DNA from 4 places in the Sporosarcina siberiensis genome. Region 1 is predicted to be linked to each of the others. Evidence: riboswitches for the same ligand, from Rfam matches in the RefSeq annotation. Region 1 holds a riboswitch; each other region holds the start of a gene.
What was found. A riboswitch is a leader RNA that binds a small molecule or an ion and turns the genes downstream of it on or off. The one in region 1 is predicted to bind S-adenosylmethionine.
Positions count from the first base shown of each region.

Region 1 (7,489 bases):
GCACTGTTAACGGGTGCGATTAATGCATAAGAGTTACGCTATAATCGGGCTATTTAAGAAGTTAAGGAGCTGACAATGTGGTGTTCTTCAAAAAGATGAGCGATAAAGAATCATTCAACTCGAGAAAAGGAATGATTTTCGGTTTTTATACTTACATGCTAGTGTCAGCAGTGAACTTTTTTTATTATTTATCTACAGAAAGCGTCTTGTTCTCTCCGAGTTATATTTTTTGGAGTGGTTTATTAGCTTTCTTTTTGTTTGAGTTTATTTTAAATCTTAAAGACAAATTCATTAGAAAAAATATAGATAATTGAGTTGATCCTTTTTATTCTAGAATAGTGCGCAATTGTTGCACAGGGCTTGCACCTTATAACAAACGGGCCAAAGAATTGAAGAAGAATGATTATATAAAGTAATGACCTTATCAACTTACTTGATAAGGCAAAGGTTCACTCTATTTCAGACTTTTCACGTTCATTTCTTTGTTTTGTCTGCAACCAAAAATCGGGTGATTCATAACGAATTAAAGAATAATCAAGTTCTTCTTCATTAGTTGCTACCTGAACTAACAAAAGCTTCTCTTTATTACTCGGGTGTATATCTGCTGTTTTAATGTTTATAACCTCTACTCCTGTTCGTTTAGGTGTTCCAACAACAACAACTTGATTTCCTTTTGTATAAACATCTGTGATATTTGTTTGAAACACAACTATATACAGGTCAAGGTCAGTTTCATTCATTGCAGTATTAGCAGCAATACCTACATTCTGTGTAAAATGTAATTCTTCTGAAATCCCAATGGAATAATAAGGGAACATTCGGTGGAGAGAATAGTGTATTCGAGAAGGAATATAGCTCCATCTTCCAGTCGTGCTATGCCAGTGTTCTTCGTAAATTGGTCTAATATAGTTTGGTTCGCTTTTTATTACTTTGAAAGGGATTTTTATTCCTTCTTTTAACACTTCTGAAATAGGGATGGCATCGGTAGGATAATTCACATCGGTTCCCTCTTCAAAAGGGAAAGGTGAATCAAGAATGGTGGTAGGTTCAGGTGGTTCAAGGCTGTCTAAACGTTGTTCCAATTCCTCAATCCGTTTGTGTTCACTTTTAATATTATTCGGTTGCGAGATGGATAACTCCGTTAGTTTTGTATTTAAGGACTTACTATAAACAAATAAGCTTAAAATAATTAAAAAACAAATAATATAACCAATCCTTGTTTTTAACATGATCTGATCACCTCAGCATATTATCTGCTTTTATGAGGGATTTATGCGGAAGATTAGTTATTTTAGCAGTCTTGGCGATAATATCAATTAACAAATTGATTGTAGCAATCAAAAGTTAAATACAATCGAGTATCTTCAGTATTAGGATGTTTTAATCGTTTAGCATTGTGCAAAAAAAGGGGTGCGTCCGTCTGGAACGGAAATCAACGTGTGAAGAAATCTCCACTTGGGTGCGTTTGCCGACAAAAATTACTTCCAGACACTTAGTTGATTAGAGTACCAATAGCCTATCTAAAGCCTGTTGTGTATAAATACTAAAGTTTATTACATTAGAAAAATGAAGAGTCCCAATTCATAATCGAATTAGGACTCTTTTTTGTATTTAATTTCGTTTATTATACCGGTTCCCTTTATAAGCTACACCATTTTCAATAAGGCATCTTTACCAATCATACCTGCATGAATCCCGAGACTTTCTGCTTCAGTTGTAACCATTTCGAGTGGGGCATTAAGCAATTGGTCAATTGTTTTAACGCCAACTGCTCTGCCCGCTATAATTTTGCGGTCACTCAAATGCCTATTCAATAGGCCTACATCTAGTGCACCACACATTATATACCCATTTTCGTTTGAAACAGTTAACAATGTAGTCTTTGGTAAATGAACCGTTACTGCAGTAAATGAATACCCATCAATAATAACAGTCGTCAATGACACCATTTAATCTACCCCTTTCACTTATATATATTTAGGGGAGTAGCAATGGGTTACTCTTCTTCAGAAACGACAGTAGCATTTTCCAGATGTTTATCTAAATCAGCAGTAAAGTCCTTTTTTTGCTCAATACTCCATTCGAGTTTTTCAGACATTAAATCGATTACAAGTTCTTTCCACTTATGTACCCAAGCGATATCAAACAGAAGAGCTCCGGTACGTCTCCAAAAGAAATCGACAGGAGTACAAGTGAATTCATCTTCAATCGAATAGACGACCTGAGCATAGATATCTACAGGCATTCCAAACTCTTCTGCGTCGGTTTTATAGTTCTCGATTAACGCGAAAATACGATCGATGTTGGAACCGTAATTTTGAACAAGAGAATAGGCGACTTCTTTTGATAAACCATGATCCATACCTAGGCGAACTTTGGAATACTTGTATGCTTCAAAACGCTTAGAACCACCTACGTGACCGCCCGAAATGGGCATGTTTTTTGTATTGCATGGAGAATATATTTTATCGTCCTCTTTTTGGTATTCGGATGTTATTAAGTCTACAATCGTTTCCGCCATTTTTCGGTAACCTGTTAGTTTTCCACCAGCTATCGTTATGAGTCCGGTTTTCGATTTCCAGATTTCATCTTTCCTTGAAATTTCGGAAGCATCTTTTCCTTCTTCTTGGATTAAAGGTCTCAGTCCTGCCCAACTAGATTCAATATCAGATTGCGAAATCTCTAAATCCGGGAAAATAAAATGAATAGCATCCAGTAAGTAGTTTTGATCCTGTTCAGTGGTTTTGGGGTTTTTTAAATCGCCGGCATAATCAGTGTCTGTTGTTCCGATATATGTTTTACCATCTCTTGGAATTGCCAAAACCATTCGGCCATCAGGAGTATCAAAGTAAATGGTCTGCTTCAATGGAAATACACTTTGATCGAAGACAATATGCACACCTTTTGTTAAGTGTAATTTTTTATTGTCCAAAGGAAGGTCTTTTTCTCTTACTGTATTAACCCATGGACCGGCAGCATTCACAATCTTTTTGCCATGTATTTCATAAGACTCGCCGTTCAACTGATCCACAACTTTTATTCCAACAATTTTTTCGTCTGTATAAAGAAACTCTTCAACTTTAGTGTAATTGAGTACTGTTGCTCCTTGTGTTTTTGCCTCTTTCATAACTTCTATTGTTAACCTGGCATCATCTGAACGGTATTCAACGAAACGCCCTGCACCTAATAATCCTTCCTGCTTGAACTTGGGCTCAGCTTGCAGCGTTTCCTTTACAGTAAGCATGCTTTTTCTTTCATCTTTCTTAACACGCGCAAGCATGTCATAAACTCTCAAACCGATTGATGAACTGAACTTTCCAAATGTACCATTTTTGTAAATAGGTAAAATAAGCCACTGTGGAGTGGTAACATGCGGACCATTTTCGTAGACGATAGCTCGTTCTCTTCCAACCTGCGACACGATTTTTATTTCAAAACTTTTTAAATAGCGCAAACCACCGTGAATCATTTTTGTTGAACGACTGGAAGTACCACCAGAAAAATCTTGCATTTCTACGAGAGCCGTTTTCAATCCCCGGCTTGCTGCATCCATTGCAATACCGGCCCCGGTTACTCCGCCACCAATGATTAATACATCAAATTCTTCTGTTTGCATTTTTGCAATCGTTTCATGCCTATGAGAATTAGAAGTTTGTTTATTCATAAGATGTGTGCACCTCCGTTGATAATTTCTGTGATTTACTTAAATGATACTATAATACCGTGGGCTATACCTATTGAAATTACTTGAATAACCAGATATAGTTAAGCAATATGTATGTATTTATACTATTTAACAGGTTGCTAATATATTGACAATATTAATCTTTCATGAAATAATTCAAGTACTATTTTTATAGACAAAAAAATCACATATACTCTTATCCAGAGCAGGCGGAGGGAAAAGCCCAATGAAGCCCGGCAACCGACTCATTTTGAGCACGGTGCTAATTCTTCTAGCTAATAGAGCTAAAAGATAAGAAGTTGTTTGAAAAGACCTCTTCTTAATTGATAGGGTCTTTTTTAGCGTTATGGTAAACAGATAGATAGTGTTAGAGGTGAAATTAAGTTTAACTCTAGATTGAAACAGTTCAAAATCTATGAAAGAGTTATAGAGTAAACATTTTCAACCGAACTAATTATTAGATTTATCGAGGAGGATGCAATATGGGTTTAACAGCTACTTATTTATTTCCAACAGATGCAAATCAACAAAAGATTGCTGAGCAACATGCGCTTGGACTGACAATTGGATCTTGGACGGACATTCCACATCTTGAACAGGAGCAATTGAAAAAACATAAAGGTGAAGTAATTTCAGTGGAAAAGGGCGAATTAAAAGATACGGTGAAAATATTTTATCCTTCCGCAAATTTTTCTGCAGACTTACCAGCAATTTTAACCACAGTTTATGGTAAATTATCTTTCTTTGAGGGATATGAGTTAATCGATATGGATTTCGATGCAGATTTACTTGGTAAGTTCCCAGGTCCCAGATTTGGTACAAAAGGTATTCGTGAACAATTAGGTGTATACGATCGTCCTTTGTTAAAAGCCATTTTCAAAGGTGTCATGGGTAAAGATTTAAAGTTTTTCTCTTCACAATTGGAAGATTTACTGGCTGGCGGCATTGATTTAATAAAAGATGATGAGATTTTATTTGAAAATGAATTGACGCCATTTTTGAAAAGAATTACGACTGCAAAAGAAATTATTCATAATCATTATGAAAATACCGGAGCACGAGCACTGTATGCCGTTAATTTATCTGGAAGAACGCATGAATTGCATGAAAAAGCGGAGCAAGCTGCTGAATTAGGAGCAAATGCATTATTATTTAATGTGCATGCGTATGGTTTAGATGCACTGCAAGGATTGCGTGAAAATAATAATGTTGGGTTGCCAATATTGGCACATTCTGCTTTATCCGGCGTTCTTGCTGGACAAGCAGGACATGGATATTCGTACTCGTTGCTCGTTGGAAAGCTTACACGTCTTATAGGTGGGGATCTTTCCTTGTATCCAAGTCCGTATGGTAATGTTGCTATACCGCTCTCAGATGCTTTGGCTATTAATCAAGCACTAACGGAGGAGAATGGATTTGAACAAACGTTTTCCGTACCATCTGCTGGAATTCATCCCGGAATGGTACCCCAATTAGTGAATGATTTTGGTGATAATCTTGTAGTCAATGCAGGTGGGGGTATTTTTGGTCATTCTGATGGTCCAACTGCTGGAGCACAAGCCTTTAGAGCTGCAATCGATGCAAGCGTTCAAAAGATATCTTTACAAGAAGCTGCAAAAACATCTAAACCATTGCAACAGGCAATTACCCAATGGGGCGTAATTGAACCGAATTAAAGTAGCATTCTCAAATTCACAATTGAGTAGTGATTATGACAAACATATCTTCAAGTACTGATTGTAATTTGATTATTATAGTTAGAACTATGAATTATCGGTGATCGGTAATATGTAGAAGGGGGTTGAGAAAATTGGGTACATCAATAAGACCCGTTATCTTTTGTGATTTTGACGGGACCATTACAATGAAAGATAACATCGTTAATATAATGGAGAAGTTTGGACCACCTGGTTGGGAAACAATTAAAGACGCGATATTAGCACAAGAAATTTCCATTCAAAAAGGTGTTAAGGAAATGTTTTCTTTGCTCGCGACATCTCAAAAAGAAGAAATCATTTCATTTGTATTGGAAGATGCAAAAATTAGAGATGGCTTTGCTGAATTTGTACAGTTTACAAAAGATCAAGACATTCCTCTTTATATAGTAAGTGGCGGCATCGATTTTTTCGTTTATCCACTGATTGAACCATTTGGTCCTTTCGATAAAGTCTATTGTAATGAAAGTGACTTTTTGGGTGAGAATATTAAAATTGAATTTCCACATTCATGTGATGCGAATTGTACAAACCAAGGATGTGGCTGTTGTAAACCAACAATTATTCGCAACTTAACAAACGAACAACAAACGAGTATTGTCATTGGAGATTCTGTGACAGACTTTGAAGCGGCGAAACTTGCTGATGTTGTGATTGCAAGGGACTACTTAATCGAAAAGTGTAAGAAGTTAGGAATTCCTTACCACCCTTTTGAAACGTTTTACGATTGTATACGAATCGTAGAAACAGAATTTAATAGTAAGCAATAACTTAAATTAGAGAGGAAGATGAAAATGGCGACGATTACAATTCAAGGAACGGACATAGTAATTGAATCAGAAAAAGAGGTTGCAGCATTTTTAGAACAGCAAGAAGTTATCTATGAACACTGGGATATAAACAAGGTTCCTGAAAATCTTCGAGAAAAGTTCGACTTATCTGATGAAGATAAACAAGGTATTTTAAATGCATTTAAAACTGAAATTGACACGATTTCAGAGCTGCGCGGCTATAAAACTGCAGATATCATTTCTCTGTCGGAAACGACACCTAATTTGGACGAGTTGCTTGTAAATTTCCAAAAGGAACACCACCATACGGACGATGAAGTACGACTTATCGTGAGTGGACACGGCGTATTTGTAATCCAAGGAAAAGACGAACAATTTTTTGAAGTACATCTCGTTCCTGGAGATTTAATTTCCGTGCCGGAAAACATTCGCCATTATTTCACTCTCGCGGAAGATCGCAAAGTAGTAGCCGTTCGTATTTTTGTTACACCTGAAGGTTGGGTAGCAGTCTATTAATAGTTCGTTTCAAAACAAAACCGACATCCTTTAAGGAATGTCGGTTTTGTTATGGAAAAATTTAAGCAAAGGATGAGTATTTGCAAATTAAAATTAATGTACACCCTTCATAAATCTTGAAATTATAGGGGAGATAAGGAACAAAATGATACTAAGAACAATCGCAGTTCCACCAATAATTCCAAAATACAGCAATTCAGTTTCTTCAGAATAGAGTTTTACAATTTGTGCGTTTAACCCTTGTGCTGCAGCATTGGATAAGAACCAAAGGCTCATTGTCTGTGCCGAAAAAGCAGCAGGTGCAAGTTTTGTTGTCGCGGATAGTCCGACGGGTGATAAGCAAAGTTCACCGAGAACAACTATAAATATACTGAGTATAAGCCAAAATGGACTTACAAGTGTATTTGCATCTCCGAAATATCCAGGAATTAATATAACAATAAAGGATAGACCGGCAAAGAGTAATCCTAAAGAAAACTTCCTAGGAATGGATGGCTGACGATCTCCTAGCTTCATCCACATCCATGCAAACATTGGAGCAAGAACGATTATGAATAATGGATTTACAGATTGGAACCAAGCAGGGGATATCTGCATACCCATTATATTCAAATCAGTTCTTGTATCCGCGTATAGTGCAAGAATTGTTGACCCTTGTTCCGCAATTGCCCAAAACATAATAGATGCAATGAATAATGGGATATAGGCAATAATTCGAGATTGTTCTACCGGAGTTGTTTTTGGACTTCTGTACATTACAATAAAATAGGCAGTTGGAATTA
Region 1 is NZ_JBHUGI010000027.1:79,583-87,071, reverse strand. Features, by position in the region: gene ACFSFY_RS10455 (hypothetical protein) at 450-1,082, opposite strand; gene ACFSFY_RS10450 (YunC family protein) at 1,647-1,949, opposite strand; gene ACFSFY_RS10445 (glycerol-3-phosphate dehydrogenase/oxidase) at 1,997-3,664, opposite strand; SAM riboswitch class I at 3,879-3,983, shown strand; gene ACFSFY_RS10440 (2,3-diketo-5-methylthiopentyl-1-phosphate enolase) at 4,168-5,361, shown strand; gene ACFSFY_RS10435 (2-hydroxy-3-keto-5-methylthiopentenyl-1-phosphate phosphatase) at 5,496-6,170, shown strand; gene ACFSFY_RS10430 (cupin domain-containing protein) at 6,195-6,707, shown strand; gene ACFSFY_RS10425 (peptide MFS transporter) at 6,801-7,489, opposite strand, start outside.

Region 2 (7,489 bases), on a different contig from region 1:
TAGATCATTTATTTTATACTACAACTGGTGTATTTAGTACACCGCTTGGAGTATCTGCAACATTCATTTTCTTGTTTATCTTATTCGGTAAGTTTTTGGAAGTATCGGGTGCGGGTAAGTTCTTCATTGACTTATCCGTTGCCGGAATGGGACAGTACCGAGGAGGACCTGCAAAAACAGCGATTATCGCTAGTTCAATCCTCGGAACAATTTCAGGTAGTGCGGTGGCAAATACAGTTACCACCGGTGCATTCACAATTCCATTGATGAAGAAAACAGGGTACAAAAAGGAATTCGCAGGTGCTGTTGAATCTGTTGCTTCTACAGGCGGACAAATCATGCCACCTATAATGGGAGCTTCGGCTTTCATCATCGCATCGTATTTAGGTGTTCCTTATATGGATATTGCTATTGCAGCAATTGTTCCAGCGTTACTATTTTATATATGTCTATTTTACCAAGTCGATTTAAGGGCTGTTCGATTAGGTTTAAAAGGGTTGAATAAAAAAGATTTACCAAGTTTTTGGGGAGTTTTCAAAAAAGGGTTTTTATTCTTTATTCCCCTAATTGTAATCGTCGTTATGCTTGCTTCGGGAAGTTCTCCGATGAGAGCGGGATTGTTTGCGATCATCGTGACCATACTCGTTGCGGGTTTAACAAAAGCGAATAGAATTAACATCGCAACAATATTTAAAGCGCTTAATTTTGGGGCTAGAGCATCGATAGAGACTGCGATCGCATGTGCTGCTTCTGGAATTATTATCGGAGTTATCGGTTTAACTGGAATTGGACTGAAATTCAGTAGTATCATTATTAGTCTTTCTGGTGGAATATTAATTATAGCTTTAATCTTTACAATGATTACTAGTATTGTTTTAGGTATGGGGCTACCAACAGTAGCGGCATATATCGTTCAAGTGCCACTGACTATACCTGCTTTAATTCTACTTGGAGTTTCACCATTAGCTGCACATATGTTCGTGTTCTACTTTGCAGCTCTGTCTGCAATTACTCCTCCGGTTGCATTGGCGGCGTTCGCGGCAGCAGGTCTTGCCGGTGCTGACCCAATGAAAACAGGATTTGCGGCTGTTAAACTAGGTCTAGCTGCGTTCATCGTGCCATTCTTCTTTGTTTACGGTGAGACGTTATTACTAGTCGGTGCATGGCCTGCGATTATTGTTTCTGTAATCACAGCGATAATTGGTATTATTGCTGTCGCGTGTGCTACTGAGGGATGGTTTATCAGACAAGCATATTGGTATGAAAGAATATTGTTATTCGGTGGTGCTGTTCTTCTAGTATTACCAGGAGTGGCATCAGATGTTATCGGAATAGCATTATTGCTAGCGATTTACGTATTCCAAAAGAAATTACATCCTATGTATTTAAGCGGTAAAATGGCTTCATAATTGGAGCCTTAGAATTGAAAGGTGCAGAAGTAAAATGATTGAAACAAAGATCACACAGATGCTAGGCATTCGATATCCAATCATCCAAGGCGGGCTTCAGGGCCTTGGAACTTCTCCTTTAGTTTCAGCAGTTTCTAACGCGGGTGGATTAGGGTTAATCACGGCCGGAAGTTACGAAACAAAGAAAGAAATGCTGGAGGATATTGAACTTACAAAGACACTTACAAATAAACCTTTTGGAGTGAACATTGCGATTGGGATTCGAAGACCAATGGATGAATTCGTTGAAGGTGTAATTGAGTCCGGCGTTAAAATCGTATTTACTTCAGGAAATAATCCTGAACAGTATATGGATGACCTGAAAAAAGCAAATGTAAAAGTTATTCATGTTGCTCCTTCTGTTCGTTTTGCAAAAAAAGCAGAGTCGTTGGGCTGCGATGCAGTTGTGGTAAATGGCTATGAATGTGGTGGACATCCAGGTAAAGAAGATACAACCAGTTTAACTCTTATTCAAAAAGCGGTAAAAGAGCTTTCGATTCCAGTTATCGCTTCAGGCGGATTCTCAACGGGTAAGTCTGTACTCGCCGCTGTAGCATTAGGTGCAGGTGCCGTACAAATGGGCACCCGTTTCTTAATGTCAAAAGAAGTTAGACTCCATCAGAATGTAAAAGATTATTTGGAGAGTTTGTCTGAAACAGATACTGTAATGGTGAAGAAATCGATTGGGAAAACCGCCAGAGTTATGAAGACCAATCATTCTATTGAGTTGGAAGAGTTGGAAAAACAAGGTGCTACCTTCGAAGAGATTTTCCCTTATATAAGTGGGGAGTCGTATAAAGAGCTAATTGATACGGGTAATTTAAATACAGGAGTAATCGCACTTGGGCAAACGATCGGTCTTATCGATGAAGTAAAAACTGTAGCTGAAATCATAGAAGAAATTGTTTATGACTATCGCAATCAATTAAGTTATTTGACGATGAATACAATGGGAAAAAGGTGAAAAACTTTGACTGATTTCACAAATCAAGTAGCAGTTATTACAGGAGCAGGTAAAGGCATTGGTAAAGAAATCGCCAAAAAGATTGGCCTTTCAGGAGGTCATGTATGTCTTTTAGATGTGGATGAAAGTATCTTAAATGCAACGGCTATTGAGTTTAGGGAGATGGGAATTTCCTTTGAAAAGTATGTCGTCGATATTACAGCTGAAGAAGATGTGAAGAAAGTATTTGCAGAAATTAATAAGACACATAATAGAGTAGATATTCTCGTGAATAATGCAGGGATTATACGGGACAACTTACTATTCAAAATGAGCACACTAGACTGGGACCAAGTAATGAATGTCCATTTAAAGGGAGCATTTATTTGTAGTAAATATGCACAAGAACTCATGGTGAAGAATGCGTACGGTAGAATCATTAATCTCTCGTCCGTTTCTGCTTTAGGGAATAGAGGACAGGCGAACTATGCAACGGCCAAAGCCGGTATCCAAGGTTTTACAAAAACATTAGCATTGGAGCTAGGGCGTTATAACATTACGGTTAACGCAGTTGCTCCTGGTTTCATTGTTACCGAAATGACGAAATCTGTGGCTGAACGTAATGGCATAGCATTTGAGCAGTTGGTTGAAGAAAAGGCCAAACAAATCCCTGTGAAACGTGCAGGAATGCCGGAAGATGTTGCTCACGCAGTTTGTTTCTTTGCAAGTAAAGAATCCTCTTTCGTTTCTGGACAAGTTTTATATGTTGCCGGTGGTCCCAAAGCATAAAGTAGAAATTTGAGAAGTTATTGAAACTTATATTAATAAGAAAGAGAGTAGGTGTAACATGATACGCTTTACTCTCATCATGTTAATGTGCTTGACATATATGATAAATGCGTATATTTCCCACCCTTTGATAACTGTTTTGTTTACTATAGTTTCAGTAGCTACTTTTCTAACGGTTGTTTTTTCTATGGAGATCAAAGGAAGGCTGTTCACATTATTTCTTTTTACTACGGGAATGATTATACATTTTATAAATGGCAATAGGGGACTTCAGCTGTTTGAGGGGATTACACAAAACCTTCCACTGCTTGCAATCCTAATATTGGCTCCTCTGCTGTCAATCCCGCTTAGAAGAGAAGGAATAATTGATACTATCGTTTCCGGGTTATCAAACAATAAAAATGATGAACGTAAAACATTTTATAGTATGAGTTCTTTTATGATGCTGTTAGCACCTATATTAAATATGGGTGCGATACGCATCGTGCATGACTTTGTAAAAGATGTTAAAATTGAGCCCAAAATGTTGTCTCGTTCTTACTACTTAGGGTTTACACCTGCCGTTCTTTGGTCACCATTTTTTGCCTCAGTAGGTATTGTAATCTATTTATTAGAAGTTAAATATATGTCCTATATATTAGTAGGAATTACGTTTTCACTTATGCAAGCTGTTGTAGGTTTGTTTTTACTGAGACCGAAAGCGACTACTCATACACTTTTACAAGAGCCTGGACAATTGAAGCCTGATGAGAATGGTTTGAAGAACATATTTTTTCTTATAGTATTTGTTTTAGGGTTGATTCTATTATTGATTAGTATGGAATCGTTGCTTCATAAACCAATGCTGTTATTGGTTAGTTTTATTTGTGTTTTGGTTCCATTTGTTTGGGTTGTTCTGCGTAATAAATGGGCTGTTGTTAGAGAAGAGTATTTGCACTATAAGGACCGTTTGTTAATTGGATCTAGAATGGAAATCTCCCTATTTTTAAGTGCGGGTATTTTCGGGAATGCAATTGCCAATACACCTTTTATTAATGTGCTAAAAAGCGCAATAGAGTGGTCAGTAAATGAATCACTTGCTGTATTGTTTTTGTTTATCCTCTTGTTTGTGACCGGGGTAGCAATGATTGGAGTTCACCAAATCATTTCAATACCTTTAATTTTATTAACGCTTATTGAATCAGGAATTCCATTTAATCCTTTACCTATTGCTTTTATGTGTATTTTTAGTTGGATGCTATCAGCTGCTATTAGTCCTTTAAATGCGATGAACATTATAATAAGCCAGAATGTAAAAAAAGATGGTTTTACCGTTGCGTTTAAATGGAATGGATTGTATTTTCTAGTAATTACTTTAATGGCATTTGGTTACATATATATTATTGATATGTTTTAAAAAGGATGTATTTTCATTAAAAGTAAGTATGCTTAGACTAAAAGTCTTTTTTTAGAATTAGTTTTCAGAAACTTTTAAATAAACACTTGACTTTATATTGCGACTACATCTATACTATGTAACAAGATGGAAAACTGAATACAACAACACTCTTATCAAGAGCGGCGGAGGGATTAGGCCCTACGATGCCCAGCAACCAGCAAGTGACCAACTTGCAAAGGTGCTACTTCCTACAGTTTCGTGTAAACGGACTGAAAGATAAGGGGAGGAATTTGCGAAAGCGTAACCCTCTTCTTAAGCGAAGGGGGTTATTTTTTATTCCTTGGAACCCCCAACGCCTCCGCACTATATTTTTCATCTAAAAAACTACTGGAGGTAATGACAATGACAAACGAAAACCTAAAACCTGAAACACTTCTACTACACGGTGGACAAAAGCCTGATCCGGTGACTGGATCCCGTGCGTTGCCAATTCATAGAACAACTTCTTTCGTTTTTCGAGATACGGAACATGCACAAAACTTATTTGGTTTATCAGAAGCTGGAAACATCTACTCACGAATTACGAATCCGACGGTAGCTGTGTTTGAAGAACGCCTAGCGCTTCTCGAGGGCGGAACGGCTGCGGTAGCTCTTTCTTCGGGAATGGCCGCAATTGCTTTCTCAATTTTGAATGTTGCAGGTACTGGTGATGAGATAGTGGCAGCAAGTAATTTGTACGGTGGCACATATAACTTATTTGCGGTTACACTTCCTCGTTATGGAATTACTGTGAAGTTTGTTGATGTGACGGATCCAGAAAACTTCCGGGCTGCAATTACGGATAAAACGAAAGCGATTTTTGCAGAAACAATCGGAAATCCAGGTCTTCACGTTCTTGATATCGAAGCTGTAGCAGAAGTTGCACATGAAAACGGATTGCCGTTACTGATTGACAATACATTCCCATCACCATATGGTTCAAATCCAATTGAGTTTGGAGCGGATGTCGTGATTCATTCCGCAACGAAATGGATTGGTGGCCACGGTACGACTATTGGTGGAATTGTGGTCGATGCTGGAAAGTTTGATTGGACACAAGGTAGATTCCCAGGATTTACAGAGCCCGATGCATCGTATGGTGGCTTGCGTTACGGAATTGACGCAGCGGCAGCAGCATTCGCAACAAAACTGCGCGTACAGTTATTACGCGACTTTGGACCATGTCTCGACCCTGACAGTGCATTCAACTTCTTGCAAGGGTTAGAAACGCTTCACTTGCGTGTTCCAAGACATAATGAAAATGCGGTTAAAGTGGCTGAATTCTTGAAGAATCATCCTTCAGTGGAATGGGTTACTTTTACAGGTAATACAGATCATCCATCACATGATCTTGCTAAGAAGTATTTGAAGAATGGTTTTGGTTCTATCGTGATTTTCGGCATTAAAGGTGGCCGTGATGCGGGTAGAAAAGTAATTGACAATGTGGATATCTGGTCGCATGTAGCGAACGTAGGGGATGCAAAATCACTAATCATCCATCCGGCTTCGACAACACATCAACAACTAGGTCCGGAAGATTTGAAGAAGTCTGGTGTTACAGAAGAGCTTATCAGACTTTCAGTAGGCCTAGAATCAGTTGATGATATCATTGCAGATCTTAAACAAGCGATTGAGAAGGCAGTTCCAGTGACGGTGTGATTAGAGTATATTGCGAGAGACGGTTTATTCGTCTCTCTTTTGTTGGTGGTACAGCAGATTCCATCTATAATTCCTAGTATCAAATGATGAAAACGAATGCAAAGGGGACTTAAAACAATGAATATAGAAAAAAGAATACCTGTGAAACAGTTGAAAAAGTTTTGTTATGAAGTATTTACAGCTCTCGGTATACCAAAGAATGAATCTGAAGTGATAGCGGATAGTTTAGTCGATGCGAATGTGATGGGAGTAGATTCACATGGAGTTACAAGATTAGCGGATTACATAGGTCGATTAGAAAATGGAGTGATTAAAAATCACACGGAGTTAACGGTATTAAGAGAAACTGAAACAACGACGCTATACGATGCAAATAACGGTTGGGGTCAATATGCAGGGAAAATTGCAATGGAAAATGCGATAGAAAAAGCAAAGAAATATGGTAGTGCATTTGTAGGTGTTAGTAATTCAAATCATTTTGGGACCGCTTCATATTTCACGAGAATGGCAGCCAATGCAGGTTGTCTAGGAATCGCTATGACGAACACGTCGCCAATAATGGTTGCATGGGGAGCGAAGAAACCTACATTAGGGACGAACCCAATCTCTATTGCCGTTCCTTCGAACAATGAGCCCGTAATTTTGGATATGGCAACTAGTAATGTAGCTCGAGGGAGAATTAATTTAGCTGCAAAGAATGGAGAAGAAATTCCAGAAGGATGGGCTATTACAGAAGACGGTCATGATACGACCGATGCACAAGAAGCCCTGGATGGTTTTCTGCTTCCTTTTGGATCTAAAGGGTCTGGGCTGTCGATGATGATTGATATAATGACCGGCGTAATGACCGGAGCCATGTTTGGAGAACATATTTCACAAATGTACAATGACACGAGACCACAACAGTTAGGTCACACATTTATTGTATTTGATATTGAAAGTTTCATGGATTTGGATACATTTAAACAGAGAATGGATGATCGCATTACACAAACGGTCACAAGTCCTCCAAGTGCCGCTCATCAGAAAGTATATATGCCTGGAGAAATAGAACAAATCAAAAGAGAGAAGAGCTTGAAGGAAGGTATTGTTTTAACACAAGCGATTTATAATGAATTGCAAGAGCTTGGGCATAAATATAATATTTCAATAGAAGAGTATCTAACGGATGCAAGTTCAAAATGAATGAATTTCGGAACTTATAGAAATAGACGTGCTTACAATTGAGCAATT
Region 2 is NZ_JBHUGI010000021.1:95,952-103,440, forward strand. Features, by position in the region: gene ACFSFY_RS07855 (TRAP transporter permease) at 1-1,409, shown strand, start outside; gene ACFSFY_RS07860 (NAD(P)H-dependent flavin oxidoreductase) at 1,444-2,412, shown strand; gene fabG (3-oxoacyl-ACP reductase FabG) at 2,419-3,180, shown strand; gene ACFSFY_RS07870 (hypothetical protein) at 3,368-4,576, shown strand; SAM riboswitch class I at 4,726-4,841, shown strand; gene ACFSFY_RS07875 (O-acetylhomoserine aminocarboxypropyltransferase/cysteine synthase family protein) at 4,961-6,256, shown strand; gene ACFSFY_RS07880 (Ldh family oxidoreductase) at 6,374-7,441, shown strand.
Region 2: another riboswitch for S-adenosylmethionine. It lies ahead of ACFSFY_RS07875 (O-acetylhomoserine aminocarboxypropyltransferase/cysteine synthase family protein); the one in region 1 lies ahead of ACFSFY_RS10440 (2,3-diketo-5-methylthiopentyl-1-phosphate enolase).

Region 3 (7,489 bases), on a different contig from region 1:
GAAATGAAATAAATCGCTTTAGCCAACCACCTTCAGAAGACCTTAAATCTACATCTGTTAATCCTCGAACGATAGATAATGTGTCCAAGTTATTTGTTATAACATAAATATCATTTTCTTTAAATCCTAAATCCTTCAACTCCGCAATTTTATCGAGTACATCGTTTTCTGTATGTAATGAGCCTACATACTTCTTATTCCCCATCTTAAGCAACCTCCCAATAGTTCAAAAATTCTTTCAGACTTATTATGTGTAAAGTACCCGAAACTTTAGTAATCAAACGTATTCGATTTATTTGTTTTTATTTATATGGGCTGAAAAAGTATTTGAAACAGCAGAAGATGGTACAATAGATAAGAAGAGTGTCTTGAAATGAAAAACATATTTTCAATTGGATTTAAAAAAAGGAGAATGGTTAAAATGAATAAAGCAATAATGAATGAATTACCACCAAATTATGATGAGCTGAAAAAGGCTGCGAATCGCACGTCGAATTGGCGGGAGCGCTTTGATGCAATTGAAGAATTAGGAAAATGGAAACATAAAAGAACAATTGATGTTCTTGTAAATAGAATGGAAAATGACGCAGTATATAAATTACAAGAAGCTGCTTATCGTCATCTAAAGGGTTTTGGTGAAGATGTTTCAATGCCAACTCAGAAAAAAGGTGATTTAATTAAGGATGCATCTAAAGTTTTTGTTAGAATTAAGAAAAGTTTACCTGCAGGACATACGTATGAGGAATATAAGGAAAAGTTGAAAAACATGAGACTGGACTTATACGACACGTATGAAGGTGAAAAGGGAACTGAATTTGATAGCTGGCTTAAGAACATATGGGAAGAAGCAGCTACAAGAAGATAAATATAAAAAGAACGCATGGAGATTTCTCCATGCGTTTCTTTTTATTTAACTACTAATCCATCTTTTACTGTAATAACATGATCCGCATAGCCCAGCATGTCTTCATCATGAGTAACCATTAATGTGGTAATATTCATTGTTTTAGTCAAGTCACGAATTAATAACATCACATCTTTTGATCTTTTAGAATCCAGGCTTGCAGTTGGTTCGTCTGCGAACAACATTTTTGGTTTGTGTATAATTGCACGAGCAATCGCAACTCGTTGCTTTTCTCCTCCTGATAGGGAAGAGGGATATGCATCTTTTCTATGATTCATATCTACTAATTTTAGGATTTTTTCAACTTCTGCTATTTGTGAATGTTTTTTCAATTTCGATTCTGAGACATCTAGCATTAACATCAGTTGTTCTTTAACTGTAAGGAAGGGGACAAGATGAGCAGATTGAAAAACAAAACCAAAATCACTTGATCGTATTTTACGAATCTGTTCTTGATTCATATTTGTTAAGTATTGTCCTTCGAATACTATATCGCCATCTGTTGCTTGCTGAAGCCCTGCCGCAATCGTTAAAATTGTACTTTTACCAGACCCTGAAGCGCCTACTAATGCAGTTATCTCTCCTTCTTTTAATGAAATATTAACCCCTTTTAAAATTTGTTCTTCTACATCACCATTTGTAAATGACTTTTTCATTTCATCTATTCTAAATATGGTCATATTAAACATCTCCTTGTTGAATAGCTTGTAGTGGTTCAACTTTTTTAATTTGTATACCAGAAAGTGTAGCCCCAATAAAGCCAATGATTATGAAAATGATTGATAATTGAATAGTCGTTTCATAAGGCAAATTATAAGGCATTCCCTTAGGAACAATAAAATTAAATCCTTGACTAAGTGCTATTGATAACGTTAAAGCAATCGCTGTTACGAAAAGCATTTGTGTCCACATCATTTTAAATAATGAGCTTGTTTTTACTCCAATCGCTTTAAGAATTCCGTATAATCCTATTTTTTGTACATTCATCATATAGAAGAAAATAGCGAACAACATACCACTAATGACAACTAAAAACCAAACAATCATATTTAGTGACATTTGTTCTGCACTGTAACTAGGAATAGTGTTTAAAAAGCTTTTATTAGAAAAAGATTGAAGCCCAGTGTACGTTTGACCCTTATCTTGTCCTGGAATAAATACCAATTGCATTTCATTAACACGATAGATTTCTTTGTAGTTTTCCATATTAATGTATGCAACAGGCGCATGACTGTATTTTTCTTGATCTACAAAACCTTTTACAATAAATTCACCACTGAACTGATTGTTTGTAAGTACATCGCCAATACTAATTCCTGCATCTTCCAATGATTGATCTAATATTATTTCTCCATCTTTTACTTTTTGGAACAGATTCGATTCAGTCGATGTTACAAACGCAACACTTCGTTGTTTATCTTCTGGATCATTTAAAAATCCCATTTGAATAGAAAATGCCGCTGCATCCTTTTGTTCACTAAGGATTTGGTCTTGCACATTGACATCTATTCGTGAAAGATTGTACGTTTCATCGGCATCTGAATTCATATAAAATTGACCATCAGATAGATTTTTTATTAAGGCGGCATTATCTTGTGATAACCCGTTCGATAATCCTGATATGATAAAGGTTAAAAAGCTAACCAGAAATACAATCGATCCTAATATTATAAAACGTGTCTTATTCTTTTTGATTTCTTTCCATGCAATATACATAAAATCTCCTCCATAAATTAGCTTCTTAATATAGTGTAACGCTCGAGTATGAACGGAACATTAACTTGAGTACACTTTTTCTATGATGAAGAAATATTAAAAAATCGAAAAAGAGATTTAATTATAAGGTTTCCCACTTTTTAAAATTGCTTGACACTTTCAAATGTTACGTGTAATGTGAACATCAATAACTTAATAGAAATTTTCTTATCCAGAGAGGTGAAGGGACTGGCCCTATGATACCTCAGCAACAGACTTTTATAGTACTGTGCTAATTCCAGTAGTTAATAACTTGGAGATGAGAAGAGAAAAACGCGAATTTTGCAAAACCCTCTTCTTTTATAATGAAGGGGATTTTTTATTTAGTAAATTAATTTAGAGAGTTTGGAAATCGATATCTAAAATTGAATAGTTTTCTTATCTAGAGAGGTTTAGGGACTGGCCCGATGACGCCTCAGCAACCCCCATTTATGGAAAGGTGCTAATTCCAGCAAGTCTATCAACGACTTGGAAGATGAGTTTTATTTGGTCATCTTCCTATGCATTTGAGGGAGATGATTTTTTATTTGTAAGATTTTAATTCAAAGGAGGGATTGTTTTTGGTTCATTTTAGTAAACAGACAGAACTCGTACAAATAGGTAATCGAAAAGATGAAAAGCATGGTGCTATAAGTACTCCGATTTATCTTTCAACAGCATATCATCATGATGAAATTGGACTCGGTCAAGGTTATGCTTATTCAAGAACTGGAAGTCCTACGCGAGATGTATTAGAAGAAGCAGTCGCAAGTCTTGAAAGTGGTGACGATGCATTTGCCTGTAGTTCCGGAATGAGTGCAGTTCAACTTGTATTTTCAATGTTTGAAAAAGATTCGCACTTTATTGTCTCTCGAGATCTTTATGGTGGCTCTTATAGAATGTTTGAATTATTTGAGAGGAATTATGGTTTTACTTTTACGTATTGGGACGGGAGAGAAGAAGAGCAACTTAACGAATATATTCAGGAAAATACAAAGGCCGTTTTTCTTGAGACACCGACAAACCCGCTGATGCAGGAAACAGATATAGCGTTAACGGCCAAATTCACTGAGAGACATGAGCTGTTATTAATTGTAGATAATACTTTTTATACTCCTTATATACAACGTCCAATTGAAGAAGGTGCAGATGTTGTGATTCACAGTGCAACTAAATATTTAGGGGGTCATAACGATATACTTGCTGGTCTCGTTATTTCAAAAGGAGAAAAGTTAGGCAAAGAATTAAAGTATTTACACAATGCATGTGGATCTATCCTAGCTCCTTTTGATTGTTGGCTTTTAATTAGAGGCTTAAAGACACTTGCACTGCGTATGAACCAACATGAAAAGAATGCTCTTATCATTCAACAATTTTTAGAAGACCATTCTTCAGTAACGGATGTATTTTATCCTAGAAGAGGAGGTATGGTTAGCTTTTTAATAGCAAAAGAAGAATGGGTGTCGACATTTTTAAAGTCGCTGAAATTGTTTTCATTTGCGGAAAGTTTGGGTGGAGTGGAGAGTTTTATTACGTACCCCGCAACGCAAACGCATGCAGAGATACCTGAAGATATCCGAAAGGAATATGGACTAACCAATTGTTTGCTTCGAATTTCTGTAGGGATAGAAGATGAAATAGATTTGGTTGCAGATTTACAACAGGCATTTCAAGAGTGTGAAAAATTATTGAATCTTGAAGTTTAGGAAAGGGAAGTGAATTGGTTGGATTTACTAAAAACGATGAGGGAACGCATACTAATTGGCGATGGCGCAATGGGAACCCTTCTATATTCTCACGGAGTGGACCGCTGTTTTGAAGAGTTGAACTTGACACACCCAGAACAAGTTCTTCATATACATCAAGCTTATATTCAAGCGGGTGCCGACGTTATTCAAACGAATACATACGGTGCAAATTATATTAAACTTTCAAGATACGGTTTAGAAGATCAAGTGAAAAAAATCAATCAAGCTGCTGTTAAATTAGCAAAACAAGCAGCAAAGGAAGATACATTTATTCTTGGAACAATTGGAGGTATTCACGGCTCCCAAACTGAAATTGGAACTAAAGAGGAAATCAAGAGAAGTTTTAGAGAGCAATTGTATTGCCTTCTTCTTGAAGGGGTGGACGGATTAATTCTTGAAACTTATTATGACTTTGATGAGTTAACAACAGTACTTAAAATTGCTCGTGAAGTATCAGACCTACCAATCATCGCGAACGTTTCAATGCAAGAAGCTGGGGTCTTGCAAAATGGGATGACGCTTGCAGATTCCCTTTTAAAATTGGAGGAATTGGGAGCAGACGTTGTTGGTATCAATTGTAAATTCGGCCCTTATCATATGCTTAAATCATTGGAATTCGTACCCCTCCCAAAACGTGCAATGCTTGCAGTGTATCCAAATGCGAGTTTGCCTAGCTATCAGGATGGGAAATTATTTTATGAGAATAAACCGGAGTATTTTAAAGAGCAGGCAGAGAGTTTCCGTAGTGAAGGGATTCATCTTATCGGTGGATGTTGCGGTACAACACCTGAGCATATTCAGGCATTAGCAGAGGGTTTCATCAACAGAAAGCCTGTTACAGAAAAAATCATTAAAACAGAAGAAATTAAAGTGAATGTTTCAGAGCAAAAGCGATTAACAAAACCCAGTTTACTAGAGATTGTGAAAGAACGACATTCTATTATTGTAGAACTTGATACACCAAAACATTTAGATACTGACCTATATTTTCAAGGTGCAGAAGCATTGCAAAAAGCCGGTGTGGATGCCATTACACTTGCAGATAATTCGCTTGCAAGTCCTAGAATATGTAATGCGTCAATGGGTTCATTAATTCAACAGAAATTTGACGTGTCGCCACTTGTTCACATTACTTGCCGGGATCGAAACTTAATAGGCCTGCAATCACATCTTATGGGTTTGCATACTTTAGGCATAACTGAACTACTAGCGATTACGGGTGATCCTACAAAAATAGGCGATTTCCCTGGAGCAACCTCAGTTTTTGATGTCACATCATTTGGTTTGCTTGAAATGATTCAACAATTTAATGCTGGAATATCACCCTCAGGAAAGTCTTTGAAACAAAAGACGAATTTTACAGTTGCGGCTGCATTTAATCCAAACGTACGTAATCTAGATCGAGCAACACTACGTCTGGAAAAGAAAATTGAAGCAGGTGCGGATTACTTTATTACGCAACCAATTTACAGTCCTGAAAAAATTATTGCTGTCTATGAAGCAACTAAACATTTGAAAGCACCCATTTATATTGGAATTATGCCTTTAACTTCAACTCAAAATGCCGAATTTCTTCATAATGAAGTCCCAGGTATTAAATTAACGGATGAGGTCCGAGCAAGAATGGCTTTGTTTACAAATGACCGTGAACAATCAACACGTGAAGGAATTGAAATATCAAAAGAGCTCATTGATGTTGCACTCGAGTATTTTCATGGAATCTATTTAATCACTCCTTTTACTCGCTATGACATAACGGTTAAATTGACAAATTATATAAAAAGTAAAGTAAATGTAGAGGCAGTAGCGAAAGCATTGGTGACATTGAACTAAAAAACAGAACAACTAAAACATAAAACTGAGGAGATGGATGATATGGTAAAAGTACAAAGTTCAACTATTGGATACCCACGTATTGGTGGAAAGCGCGAATGGAAAAGAGCATTAGAAAGTTTTTGGAGTGGGTCAATTTCAGAAGTCGAATTATTAACGAAGACAAAAGAAATACGTCTAGACAATCTTCGGAAGCAAAAGGAAATCGGTATTGATTTAATCCCTGTAGGTGACTTCTCATTATATGATCATGTACTAGATACATCAATAATGTTCGGAATTGTGCCGACCCGTTTCGAGTATGCTGGTGGGAAAGTTCCATTAGATACCTACTTTGCTATAGCCCGTGGTAATAAAGATGCAATTGCTTCAGAAATGACTAAGTGGTTCAACACAAACTATCATTATATCGTTCCAGAATTGGATAATGTAACGCCAAAATTGGTTGAGAATCGTCCACTAGAATTTTATCGAGAAGCAAAAAAAGAATTAGGGATTAACGGTAAACCAGTTCTTCTGGGCCCAATCACATTTATAAAACTAGCTAAATCATCAGGGGATACTCCTTTCGAAGAGACAGTAGAACAATTTACACCGCTATATATAGAAGTGTTAAAAGAACTTGCAGAAGCAGGCGCGGAGTGGGTTCAAATAGATGAGCCAGTATTTACAAGCGAACTGTCGGCAAATGAACACAAGGCTGTACAGAAGGCCTATACCGCAATTCATGAGGCTGTTCCAAGTTTGAAAATCATAGTCCAAACGTATTTTGAGAAGGTTGCAAATTATGCAGAGGTTTCAGCACTTCCTGTGCATGCGTTAGGTCTTGATTTTGTTCATGGCAATACAATTGAATTGCTCCAAAAGTTTGGATTTCCAAAGGATAAAGTTTTATTAGCAGGTGTCGTTGATGGTAGAAACGTATGGAAATCCGATTTAGATGTAAAACTTTCGCTGTTGGATGAAATTCAATCCCATGTAGAGAAAGATCGTCTGATTATACAACCATCATCTTCATTACTTCATGTTCCAGTAAGTATTGAACTTGAGTCGAAATTGGACAATGTGATCAAAGGCGGACTTTCGTTTGCAGATGAGAAGCTACTTGAAATTGTTCATCTGACAAAAGCGGTTCAAGATGGCAAGGAAACAATTGCAACAGAGCTAGAAGAAAACAAGAACGCTCTTACTACTCTTAACAATTCTAAATATCGTCAAAACGTGGTAGTTAAAGGTAACATTAAAAACTTGACAGAAAGTGATGTAAATC
Region 3 is NZ_JBHUGI010000024.1:82,609-90,097, forward strand. Features, by position in the region: gene ACFSFY_RS08335 (YflT domain-containing protein) at 1-205, opposite strand, end outside; gene ACFSFY_RS08340 (HEAT repeat domain-containing protein) at 422-865, shown strand; gene ACFSFY_RS08345 (ABC transporter ATP-binding protein) at 907-1,584, opposite strand; gene ACFSFY_RS08350 (FtsX-like permease family protein) at 1,586-2,620, opposite strand; SAM riboswitch class I at 2,825-2,925, shown strand; SAM riboswitch class I at 3,035-3,141, shown strand; gene ACFSFY_RS08355 (PLP-dependent transferase) at 3,220-4,344, shown strand; gene ACFSFY_RS08360 (bifunctional homocysteine S-methyltransferase/methylenetetrahydrofolate reductase) at 4,363-6,219, shown strand; gene metE (5-methyltetrahydropteroyltriglutamate--homocysteine S-methyltransferase) at 6,262-7,489, shown strand, end outside.
Region 3: another riboswitch for S-adenosylmethionine. It lies ahead of ACFSFY_RS08355 (PLP-dependent transferase); the one in region 1 lies ahead of ACFSFY_RS10440 (2,3-diketo-5-methylthiopentyl-1-phosphate enolase).

Region 4 (7,489 bases), on a different contig from region 1:
ATTTTGGGCTCGTGCCTGTTTCTGCCGCAATTTGTTCTATCGAGTAGCTTGAAACTGTACTTTGGATATATGGAATTCCGTATTCTGCTGCTGCTTTAGCTGCCGCAATTTCGGCATCTTCATGTGCAAGTTTTAACATACCTACCGGTGCCAAGAGAAAAGGTTGTGGATATGTACGACCGAATAATGTGATGCTCGTATCCACAGTAGATACATCGTTTAAAAATCTTGGAACAATCGAAAGTTTTGAAAAGGAGGACGTGTTTTTTTGCAGTGTCTCTTCTCCTCCTGCACCAGATTGGATGTATCCAAAGGCTCCTTTAGATAATAAAGTACTTGCCTTTTCTTCCAATGCTTTAAAGTTGATAGGGAACTGTTCATCTGTAGATGAAGACATTGTTTGAAGAAAAGAGTCGTTGCTTTTTTTGCGAGTCATGCACATTCAATCCTTTCAATCCCTTTTAAGGCGGGCTGCAAAATAGGTACCTACAACTTGTATCGTTTGTACGAGAATGATCAGTATAAAGACAACTGCATACATAACGTTCACTTCGTATTGGATATGCCCATATCTATACGCAAGATCTCCAAGACCCCCAGCTCCAACAAGACCAGCCATTGCCGTTGCACCAATTAAACTAATCGTTGCAATCGTTAAGCCTAAAATGATTGAAGATCTTCCTTCTCTAAGTAAAACGTTCCAAATGATAGATCTTCTTTTAATACCCATTGCAGTGTAGGCTTCGATTACGCCTTGATCGACTTCAAGTAACGCAGTTTCCATAAGTCTTGCGATATAGGGTGCTGTGTAAATTACAAGAGGTACGATAACCCCTTGAACGCCAATCGTCGTTCCGGCAATAAACTTAGTAAAGGGTAGGATGAAAAACAATAAAATAATAAATGGAATGGAACGGATGATATTAACGCCTAGATTTAGTAAACGATAGACCCATTTGTTTTCAAAAGATTGACCTGGACGTGTAAGTACTAATATAATTCCAAGCGATACCCCGATGACAATCGAAATCAGTAGGGAAACGATGGTCATTTGAAAAGTTTCTACAATTGATTTTCCGATTACTGGTAACCATTTAGTCATGAACTCTTCATATTTATCCATTCATTATCCCTCCAATTCCTCAACACCAACGCCTTGTTCTTTAAGGAACTCAATAGCATTGATGATGTTATTTGTTTCACCAACAAGATGTATGACAATGTTACCGACGATACCGTTTTTCAGTTCAATAATATTCGCCGATAAAATATTAGGAGTCACATTGAATCTTTCGGTTGCTAAAGCAATCAGTGGTTGTCCTGCTGCTTCACCGACAAAAGTTAATCTTGAAACATTACCAGTAAGATTTAATTGTTGTACTAATGAAGTAGGAATTTTACGCTGAGCAATAGTGTTTAAGAACTTCGTAGTCGTTTCTTCTTTCGGTGCTGCAAATAAGTCTATCGTAGACCCGTGCTCAATGAGTTCTCCGCCTTCAATAACGTACACATAATCACAAATCTTTTGAATGACATTCATTTCATGTGTGATGAGTAAAATGGTTATGCCGAGCTCTTCGTTTACTTTCAACAGTAAATCCAAAATCGATTCTGTCGTTTCAGGATCAAGAGCACTTGTTGCTTCATCGCTAAGTAAAATTTTTGGTTCTTGTGCCAAAGCTCTAGCGATAGCGACGCGTTGCTTTTGTCCACCAGACAATTGATTTGGATATGCCTTTTGACGATCTGTTAAGCCAACAATTTCCAAGTATTTCACGACGCGCAGCTCAACTTCGTTTTTATCGAGCCCGAGCAATTTAAGTGGAATCGCAATATTTTCGAAGACCGTTGCCGTTTTTAATAAATTAAACCCTTGAAAAATCATACCAATGTTTTGTCTCATTTCACGCAGTTTGTTCAAAGGAAGGGTTGTCATTTCTGTTCCACTAATAAATACTTCTCCAACAGTGGGTCTTTCAAGTAAATTGACACATCGGATAAGTGTACTTTTTCCTGCTCCGCTGTACCCGATAACACCATGGATTTCACCTTTTTTCACATGAAGATTGACATTGCTAACTGCTTTGACATCTCCACTTTTCGATTCAAACACTTTTGAAACATTGTTTAATTTAATCATGACACTCATTCCTTTCTAGAGAAAAAACTGCTTAATGAGAGATGCACATCCGCTTTTGTTACCGTATAGCCTTCAGCGCCTAGCCCCTCGGGTCACTTCAGAACAGAAGGAGAAGTCAAAGTGCGCAACTTCTCTTTCTTGTCTTCCAGTGCCTGTCGGGTCTACCAGGCGCTTCAGCTTTTGTTATTCCCAGCTTGAGAGGATTGTTCCGTTGAATTCTTCTTTTATGAATTCTTTTACTTCATCGGATTGATAGAGTTCAGCAAACTTTTTAACGACAGCATCGTCTTTGTTTTCTTCACGTACAACGATGTAGTTTACGTAAGGAGAGCTTTTAGATTCTAAGAAGATGGAATCTTCGACTGGGTTTTTACCAGCTGCTAAAATAAAGTTTGTATTAATGGCAGCAAAGTCCAATTCAATAAGTTGTTTAGGAAGTTGTGATGCCTCTAATTCAACAAATTTCAAGTTTTTCGGATTTTCTACAATGTCTTGTACTGTTCCAGTAGTTTTATCTTCATCTCTTAGTGTAATCACGCCGGCCGCTTCTAATACAATCAGAGCACGTGCACCGTTACTTGGATCATTTGGCATTCCGAAAGATGCTCCGTCAGGGATATCGTCAATACTGTCGAATTTGTCTGAGTAAATACCCATTGGAAGTAAAATAGTTTTTGCGACGTGGACTAGATTCAAATCACGGTCACTGTTTACTTTCTCTAAGAAGGGTAGTGTTTGGAAGCTGTTGATATCCAAATCTCCTTCAGATAATGCTGTGTTTGGTAAAATATATTCTGTGAAAACTTTAACATCAATTTCTAAACCTTCTTTTGCAGCAAGTTCTTTCACTTTATTTACTACGAGCTCATGTGGACCTGCTGTAACACCAACGACGATTTTTTCCTCGCTTAATGCTTTACCTGTTTCTTTGTCTTTACTTCCACAAGCTGAAAGGACACCAATTAACAAGACTAATGATAATAGAACTACAATTCTTTTCATATAAAATTCCTCCTAATGTTGTGTAGTTAATTTTTAATAATACAAAAAGCCTCTCTATCAGAAATAGAGAGGCGTATTTATACAATAGGAAATACGATAATCCTCTCTCATCTTTCAAGACAGAAATGTCTTGTAGGATTTAGCACCTTTCTACTGTTTGTTCACAGTAGGTGGTTGCCGAGCTTCAACGGGCCTTTCCCTCAGCTACTCTTGATAAGAGATGTTGCTATTCGGTTATCAATAATTACTCATGAGCATAATTTACATTAGTTATCAGAGGATGTCAATGTTTTTATGTTGTTAAAGTTTTACTTTTTCTCTTTATCTTTTGTTTCTTTTTTCTCTAAAGAGTTTTCAATCTTATAATCAGCTCGTACTTCGTCTAACCATTCGACATACTGAGCTTGTAATTTCTCTTCGAAAAGTCCTTCTTTTATATCTTCTTTATGGTCTTCTAAAACAGCTTCTGTTGCTTCTTTTTTATCCGTTAATTTAATAATATGGTATCCGAAATCTGTTTTAATAGGATCACTTATCGTATCTGGTTTCATAGAAAATGCTGCCTCGTCGAACTCAGGAACCATTTTTCCGCGTGGGAAGAATCCAAGTTCTCCACCTTTTTCAGCATTGGAAGCATCTGTAGAATATTCTTTTGCTAAAGCTGCAAAATCATCGCCATCAGCAATCTTTTGTGCAACTTCTTTTGCTGTTGCTTCATCTTCTACAAGAATATGGCTCGCCTCAACGGATTCGGGCTGATCCAATTGCGCTTTATTTTCATCAAAGTACGCTTTAATTTCTTCGTCTGTTATGTCAATTCTAGGTTCAATCAATTTACGGATTGATAAGTATTGAACAATGTTTTCTTTAAGCTGAGCTTCTGTAATACCATTCTGTTCTAGAGTAGCTTCAAATGCTTCTTGACCGCCAGCATTTTCAATATATGTCTCTAGTTCCTTATCAATGTCTTCGTCAGAAATTTTGATTTTTTTCTTTTTCACTTCGAGTGCAATGACTTTTTCATCAATTAGTGCGGAAAGTGCTTGTTCTCCTTGAGATTGTACGAGAACTTCATATAATTCATCTTTGGTAATTTTGTCCCCTTCAACTGATGCAATCGATTCTTCGTTTGAACAACCTACAGCAACGACTAGGAGAGAGGAGAGTATACCTGCCTTTAGTAGTGATTTCTTCCAGTTCTTAAACATTATATTGCCTCCAATTCGTTAGATATAAACTTATCATACATTGCAATTATGAACAAACTATTAACGGGAAAATAACCACATAAACTCATGGCAATTTTGTGAACTTTAATGGGGGATTATAATGGTGAATTTTGTCCCTTTTCCCGTCGCGCTCGTAACTTGAATTGTTCCATCATGCATTGTAACAAGTTGTTTCACAATGGATAAGCCAAGACCAAACTCTCCGTAAGGATTTGTCGTTCGTGAAAGGATTGCTTTGTAAAAACGACTCCATATTTTTTCGATATCCGCAGGATCGATTCCTATCCCTGTATCTTCAATTTCAATCATCGTTTCATTTTTCAGTGCGGTTCCTCTTAACGTAATTGTCCCATTTTCTGTAAATTGAATACTGTTTTTTGTAATGTTAATTAAAATTTGGGTAAGACGATCGTAATCAGCAAAGACAGTTACATCTGGTTCAGAGACGATAAGAATCACATTATTCCGTTCACCTGCAGCACCGTCAAGTTGGTCTTTGATAATATTCAATAGCTCTACGAGTTGAATACTTTGTTTGTTAAGTGTTATTTGGTTCGAACGGATTTTTTCATAATCTAGATTTTCGTTAACGAGGCGAATGAGTCGCATGGTCTCATTTCGAGCCAGTCCAAGTGCTTTTTCCTTCTCATCTTCGGCAATCATATTGTTTTTTAACCCATCAATCACTCCACGGATTGTCGTAAGTGGTGTTCTCAGTTCATGGGAAACATCAGCCATAAACTGGCGCCGTCTATTTTCAAGGCTTTTAATTTCTTCCATCGAAAGATCTAGTTTTTCAACCATTCCATTGAAATCCCCCGCAAGTTCTCCGATTTCATCAAAGTCTGTATGTGGGATTCGCACAGAATAATCACCGTGGGCGACAGTTGAAGTTGCTTCTCTTAGCCGTTTGATGCGTTTTACATGGAACGTAGACAGTATCCAACTTAAAAGAAAGGCCACGGCTAGTGCGATAATTGTCGTATATATTAAGTAGTTATTCATTTGTGAGATGACTTCTCGGGAGCCTTTTATTGGAGACGTCAGTAAAATACCTCCAACAAATTGGTTGTTCAAATGAAGTGGAAGCAAGACGAATGTGACGCCTTCATGGAATCGTTTAAAGTCCTGTTTAACAGTAATCTTATGTCCAGTTTTAAGATGTCCCCATTCATCCTCATTGAGTTCGATGCGGGGGGTATTTGTACTTGTCGAATAAATGATCGCTGACCTTTCATCAAAAAGACTGTACTGAATATCTCTTCCCTGAAGGACGTGTCCATAATTTTTAAGTATATTTGCTGAGTTTTGTTGATTGTTCTCAAAGTCTTGTAAAATACTTTGGCCGTATGATGAAAGTTCCTCGGTTTTATTATCATAAACAAATTGTTCGACGTAATGTGAGAACAATAAGCTAATGAGTAAAAAGGAAATCACAATTACGCTCACATGACTTACGATGAGCTGGTATACGTATTTTATTTTCATTGTGCATCATCTCTATTTTCAAAGGTTTCGTCGAATCGGTAACCAACACCCCAGACTGTGTGAAAAAAGGGTTGCTCATCTGTCGAAACTTTTGTACGAAGTCTCTTAATATGAACATCTACAGTTCGATCATCACCGTAAAAATCATAACCCCATACACTGTCTAGCAATTGGTCACGTGAAAACACTTGCTTGGGGTGCTGGACAAAGTGATACAGAAGATCGAATTCCTTAGGTGTCAGATTTAAAACAGGTTTTTCATTTAACAACACTTCTCGTGTATTTAAATTGATTTTGAAGTGTTTTGTTTCGACTATACCTTCTATAGGCATCTCTTCTTTTAATGGAGCGTACCTTCGCGTTACTGCTTTAATGCGGGCCATGAGTGCAAGGGGGCTAAAAGGTTTGGTCACATAATCATCGGCACCCATTTCGAGCCCCAGTACTTGCTCGGATTCACTATCTTTTGCGGTCAGCATGATGATGGGAACGGAATAGTTCTCTTTTCGCAACTGCTGACAAATTGATACGCCGTCCATTCCAGGAAGCATCCAGTCGATAATCAGACAGTCCCAATCGCCCTGTTTGGCAAGTTCAAGCCCCTTTAAACCATCCATTTCAAAAGTACCGTCAATTCCTTCTTTAGAAAAAAAGAGCTCAATCATTGAAGAGACACTTTCGTTGTCCTCTATTACTAATATTTTCAAGCGACGAACCTCCTCTCCAATGTACTATTCTCTTCAAAGTAAACGGAATTTTTTAAATATGCAACAACAAACACCTATGACCTGTAGGAACAGTTCATAGGTGCCAGGCTGTTATTTAGTTACAGGCTTATTGTTGCTTGTTAAAGTAGCTTCAATTGTAAGCAATTCAGCTCCACGATAAATTGTGAATGTTACTTTGTCGCCTATTTTAAGGCTGGAATAAAGAAGTTTACGCAATTCAGTCGAACTCTTTATGTCTGTTCCATTAAGAGATGTAATAACGTCTTCTATTTGAATACCAGCTTTTCCTGCAGCGGACTCAGGGTCTACACTTGCCACGATAACTCCGCCTTTAACGGAATCCGGCAGTTCTTGCAAATACATTTGAGGTACTTCACTGAGTTCGGCCATTCCGATGCCGATATATGGCCGTTCTACTTGGCCGTTTTTCGTCATCTCTTCTATTAAGGGGATGACTTCGTTACTTGGTATGGCAAAGCCGAGACCTTCAACACCTTTTTCAGCAATTTTAAGGCTGTTAATACCAATGACTTCACCTGCTGAATTGATCAGTGCTCCACCACTGTTTCCGGGATTGATAGCGGCATCTGTTTGGATAACGTTAAATTCCCATTCCCCGGCAGATGTTTTTACTGTAATCGAGCGATCGACCGCACTGACAATACCTTGAGTCACAGTTCCAGAGAAGTCTAGGCCTAGTGGGTTCCCAATAGCCACAACAGGATCTCCCGCACGAAGTGTGTCAGAATCTCCAAATTCTAAAGCCGTATCTGCATACTTCGCATCGATTTTTAATACAGCAAGATCGCTTAGTGCATCCTTACCAACAAGCTCAGCTGTTGCTCTTTCTCCATTTTCAAGGGACACTTCAAGCTTGTTTGCTCCTTCAATGACATGGTTAT
Region 4 is NZ_JBHUGI010000037.1:71,105-78,593, forward strand. Features, by position in the region: gene ACFSFY_RS16750 (alpha-hydroxy acid oxidase) at 1-436, opposite strand, end outside; gene ACFSFY_RS16755 (methionine ABC transporter permease) at 452-1,123, opposite strand; gene ACFSFY_RS16760 (methionine ABC transporter ATP-binding protein) at 1,127-2,140, opposite strand; gene ACFSFY_RS16765 (MetQ/NlpA family ABC transporter substrate-binding protein) at 2,324-3,142, opposite strand; SAM riboswitch class I at 3,247-3,362, opposite strand; gene ACFSFY_RS16770 (peptidylprolyl isomerase) at 3,451-4,350, opposite strand; gene ACFSFY_RS16775 (sensor histidine kinase) at 4,456-5,859, opposite strand; gene ACFSFY_RS16780 (winged helix-turn-helix domain-containing protein) at 5,856-6,566, opposite strand; gene ACFSFY_RS16785 (S1C family serine protease) at 6,678-7,489, opposite strand, start outside.
Region 4: another riboswitch for S-adenosylmethionine. It lies ahead of ACFSFY_RS16765 (MetQ/NlpA family ABC transporter substrate-binding protein); the one in region 1 lies ahead of ACFSFY_RS10440 (2,3-diketo-5-methylthiopentyl-1-phosphate enolase).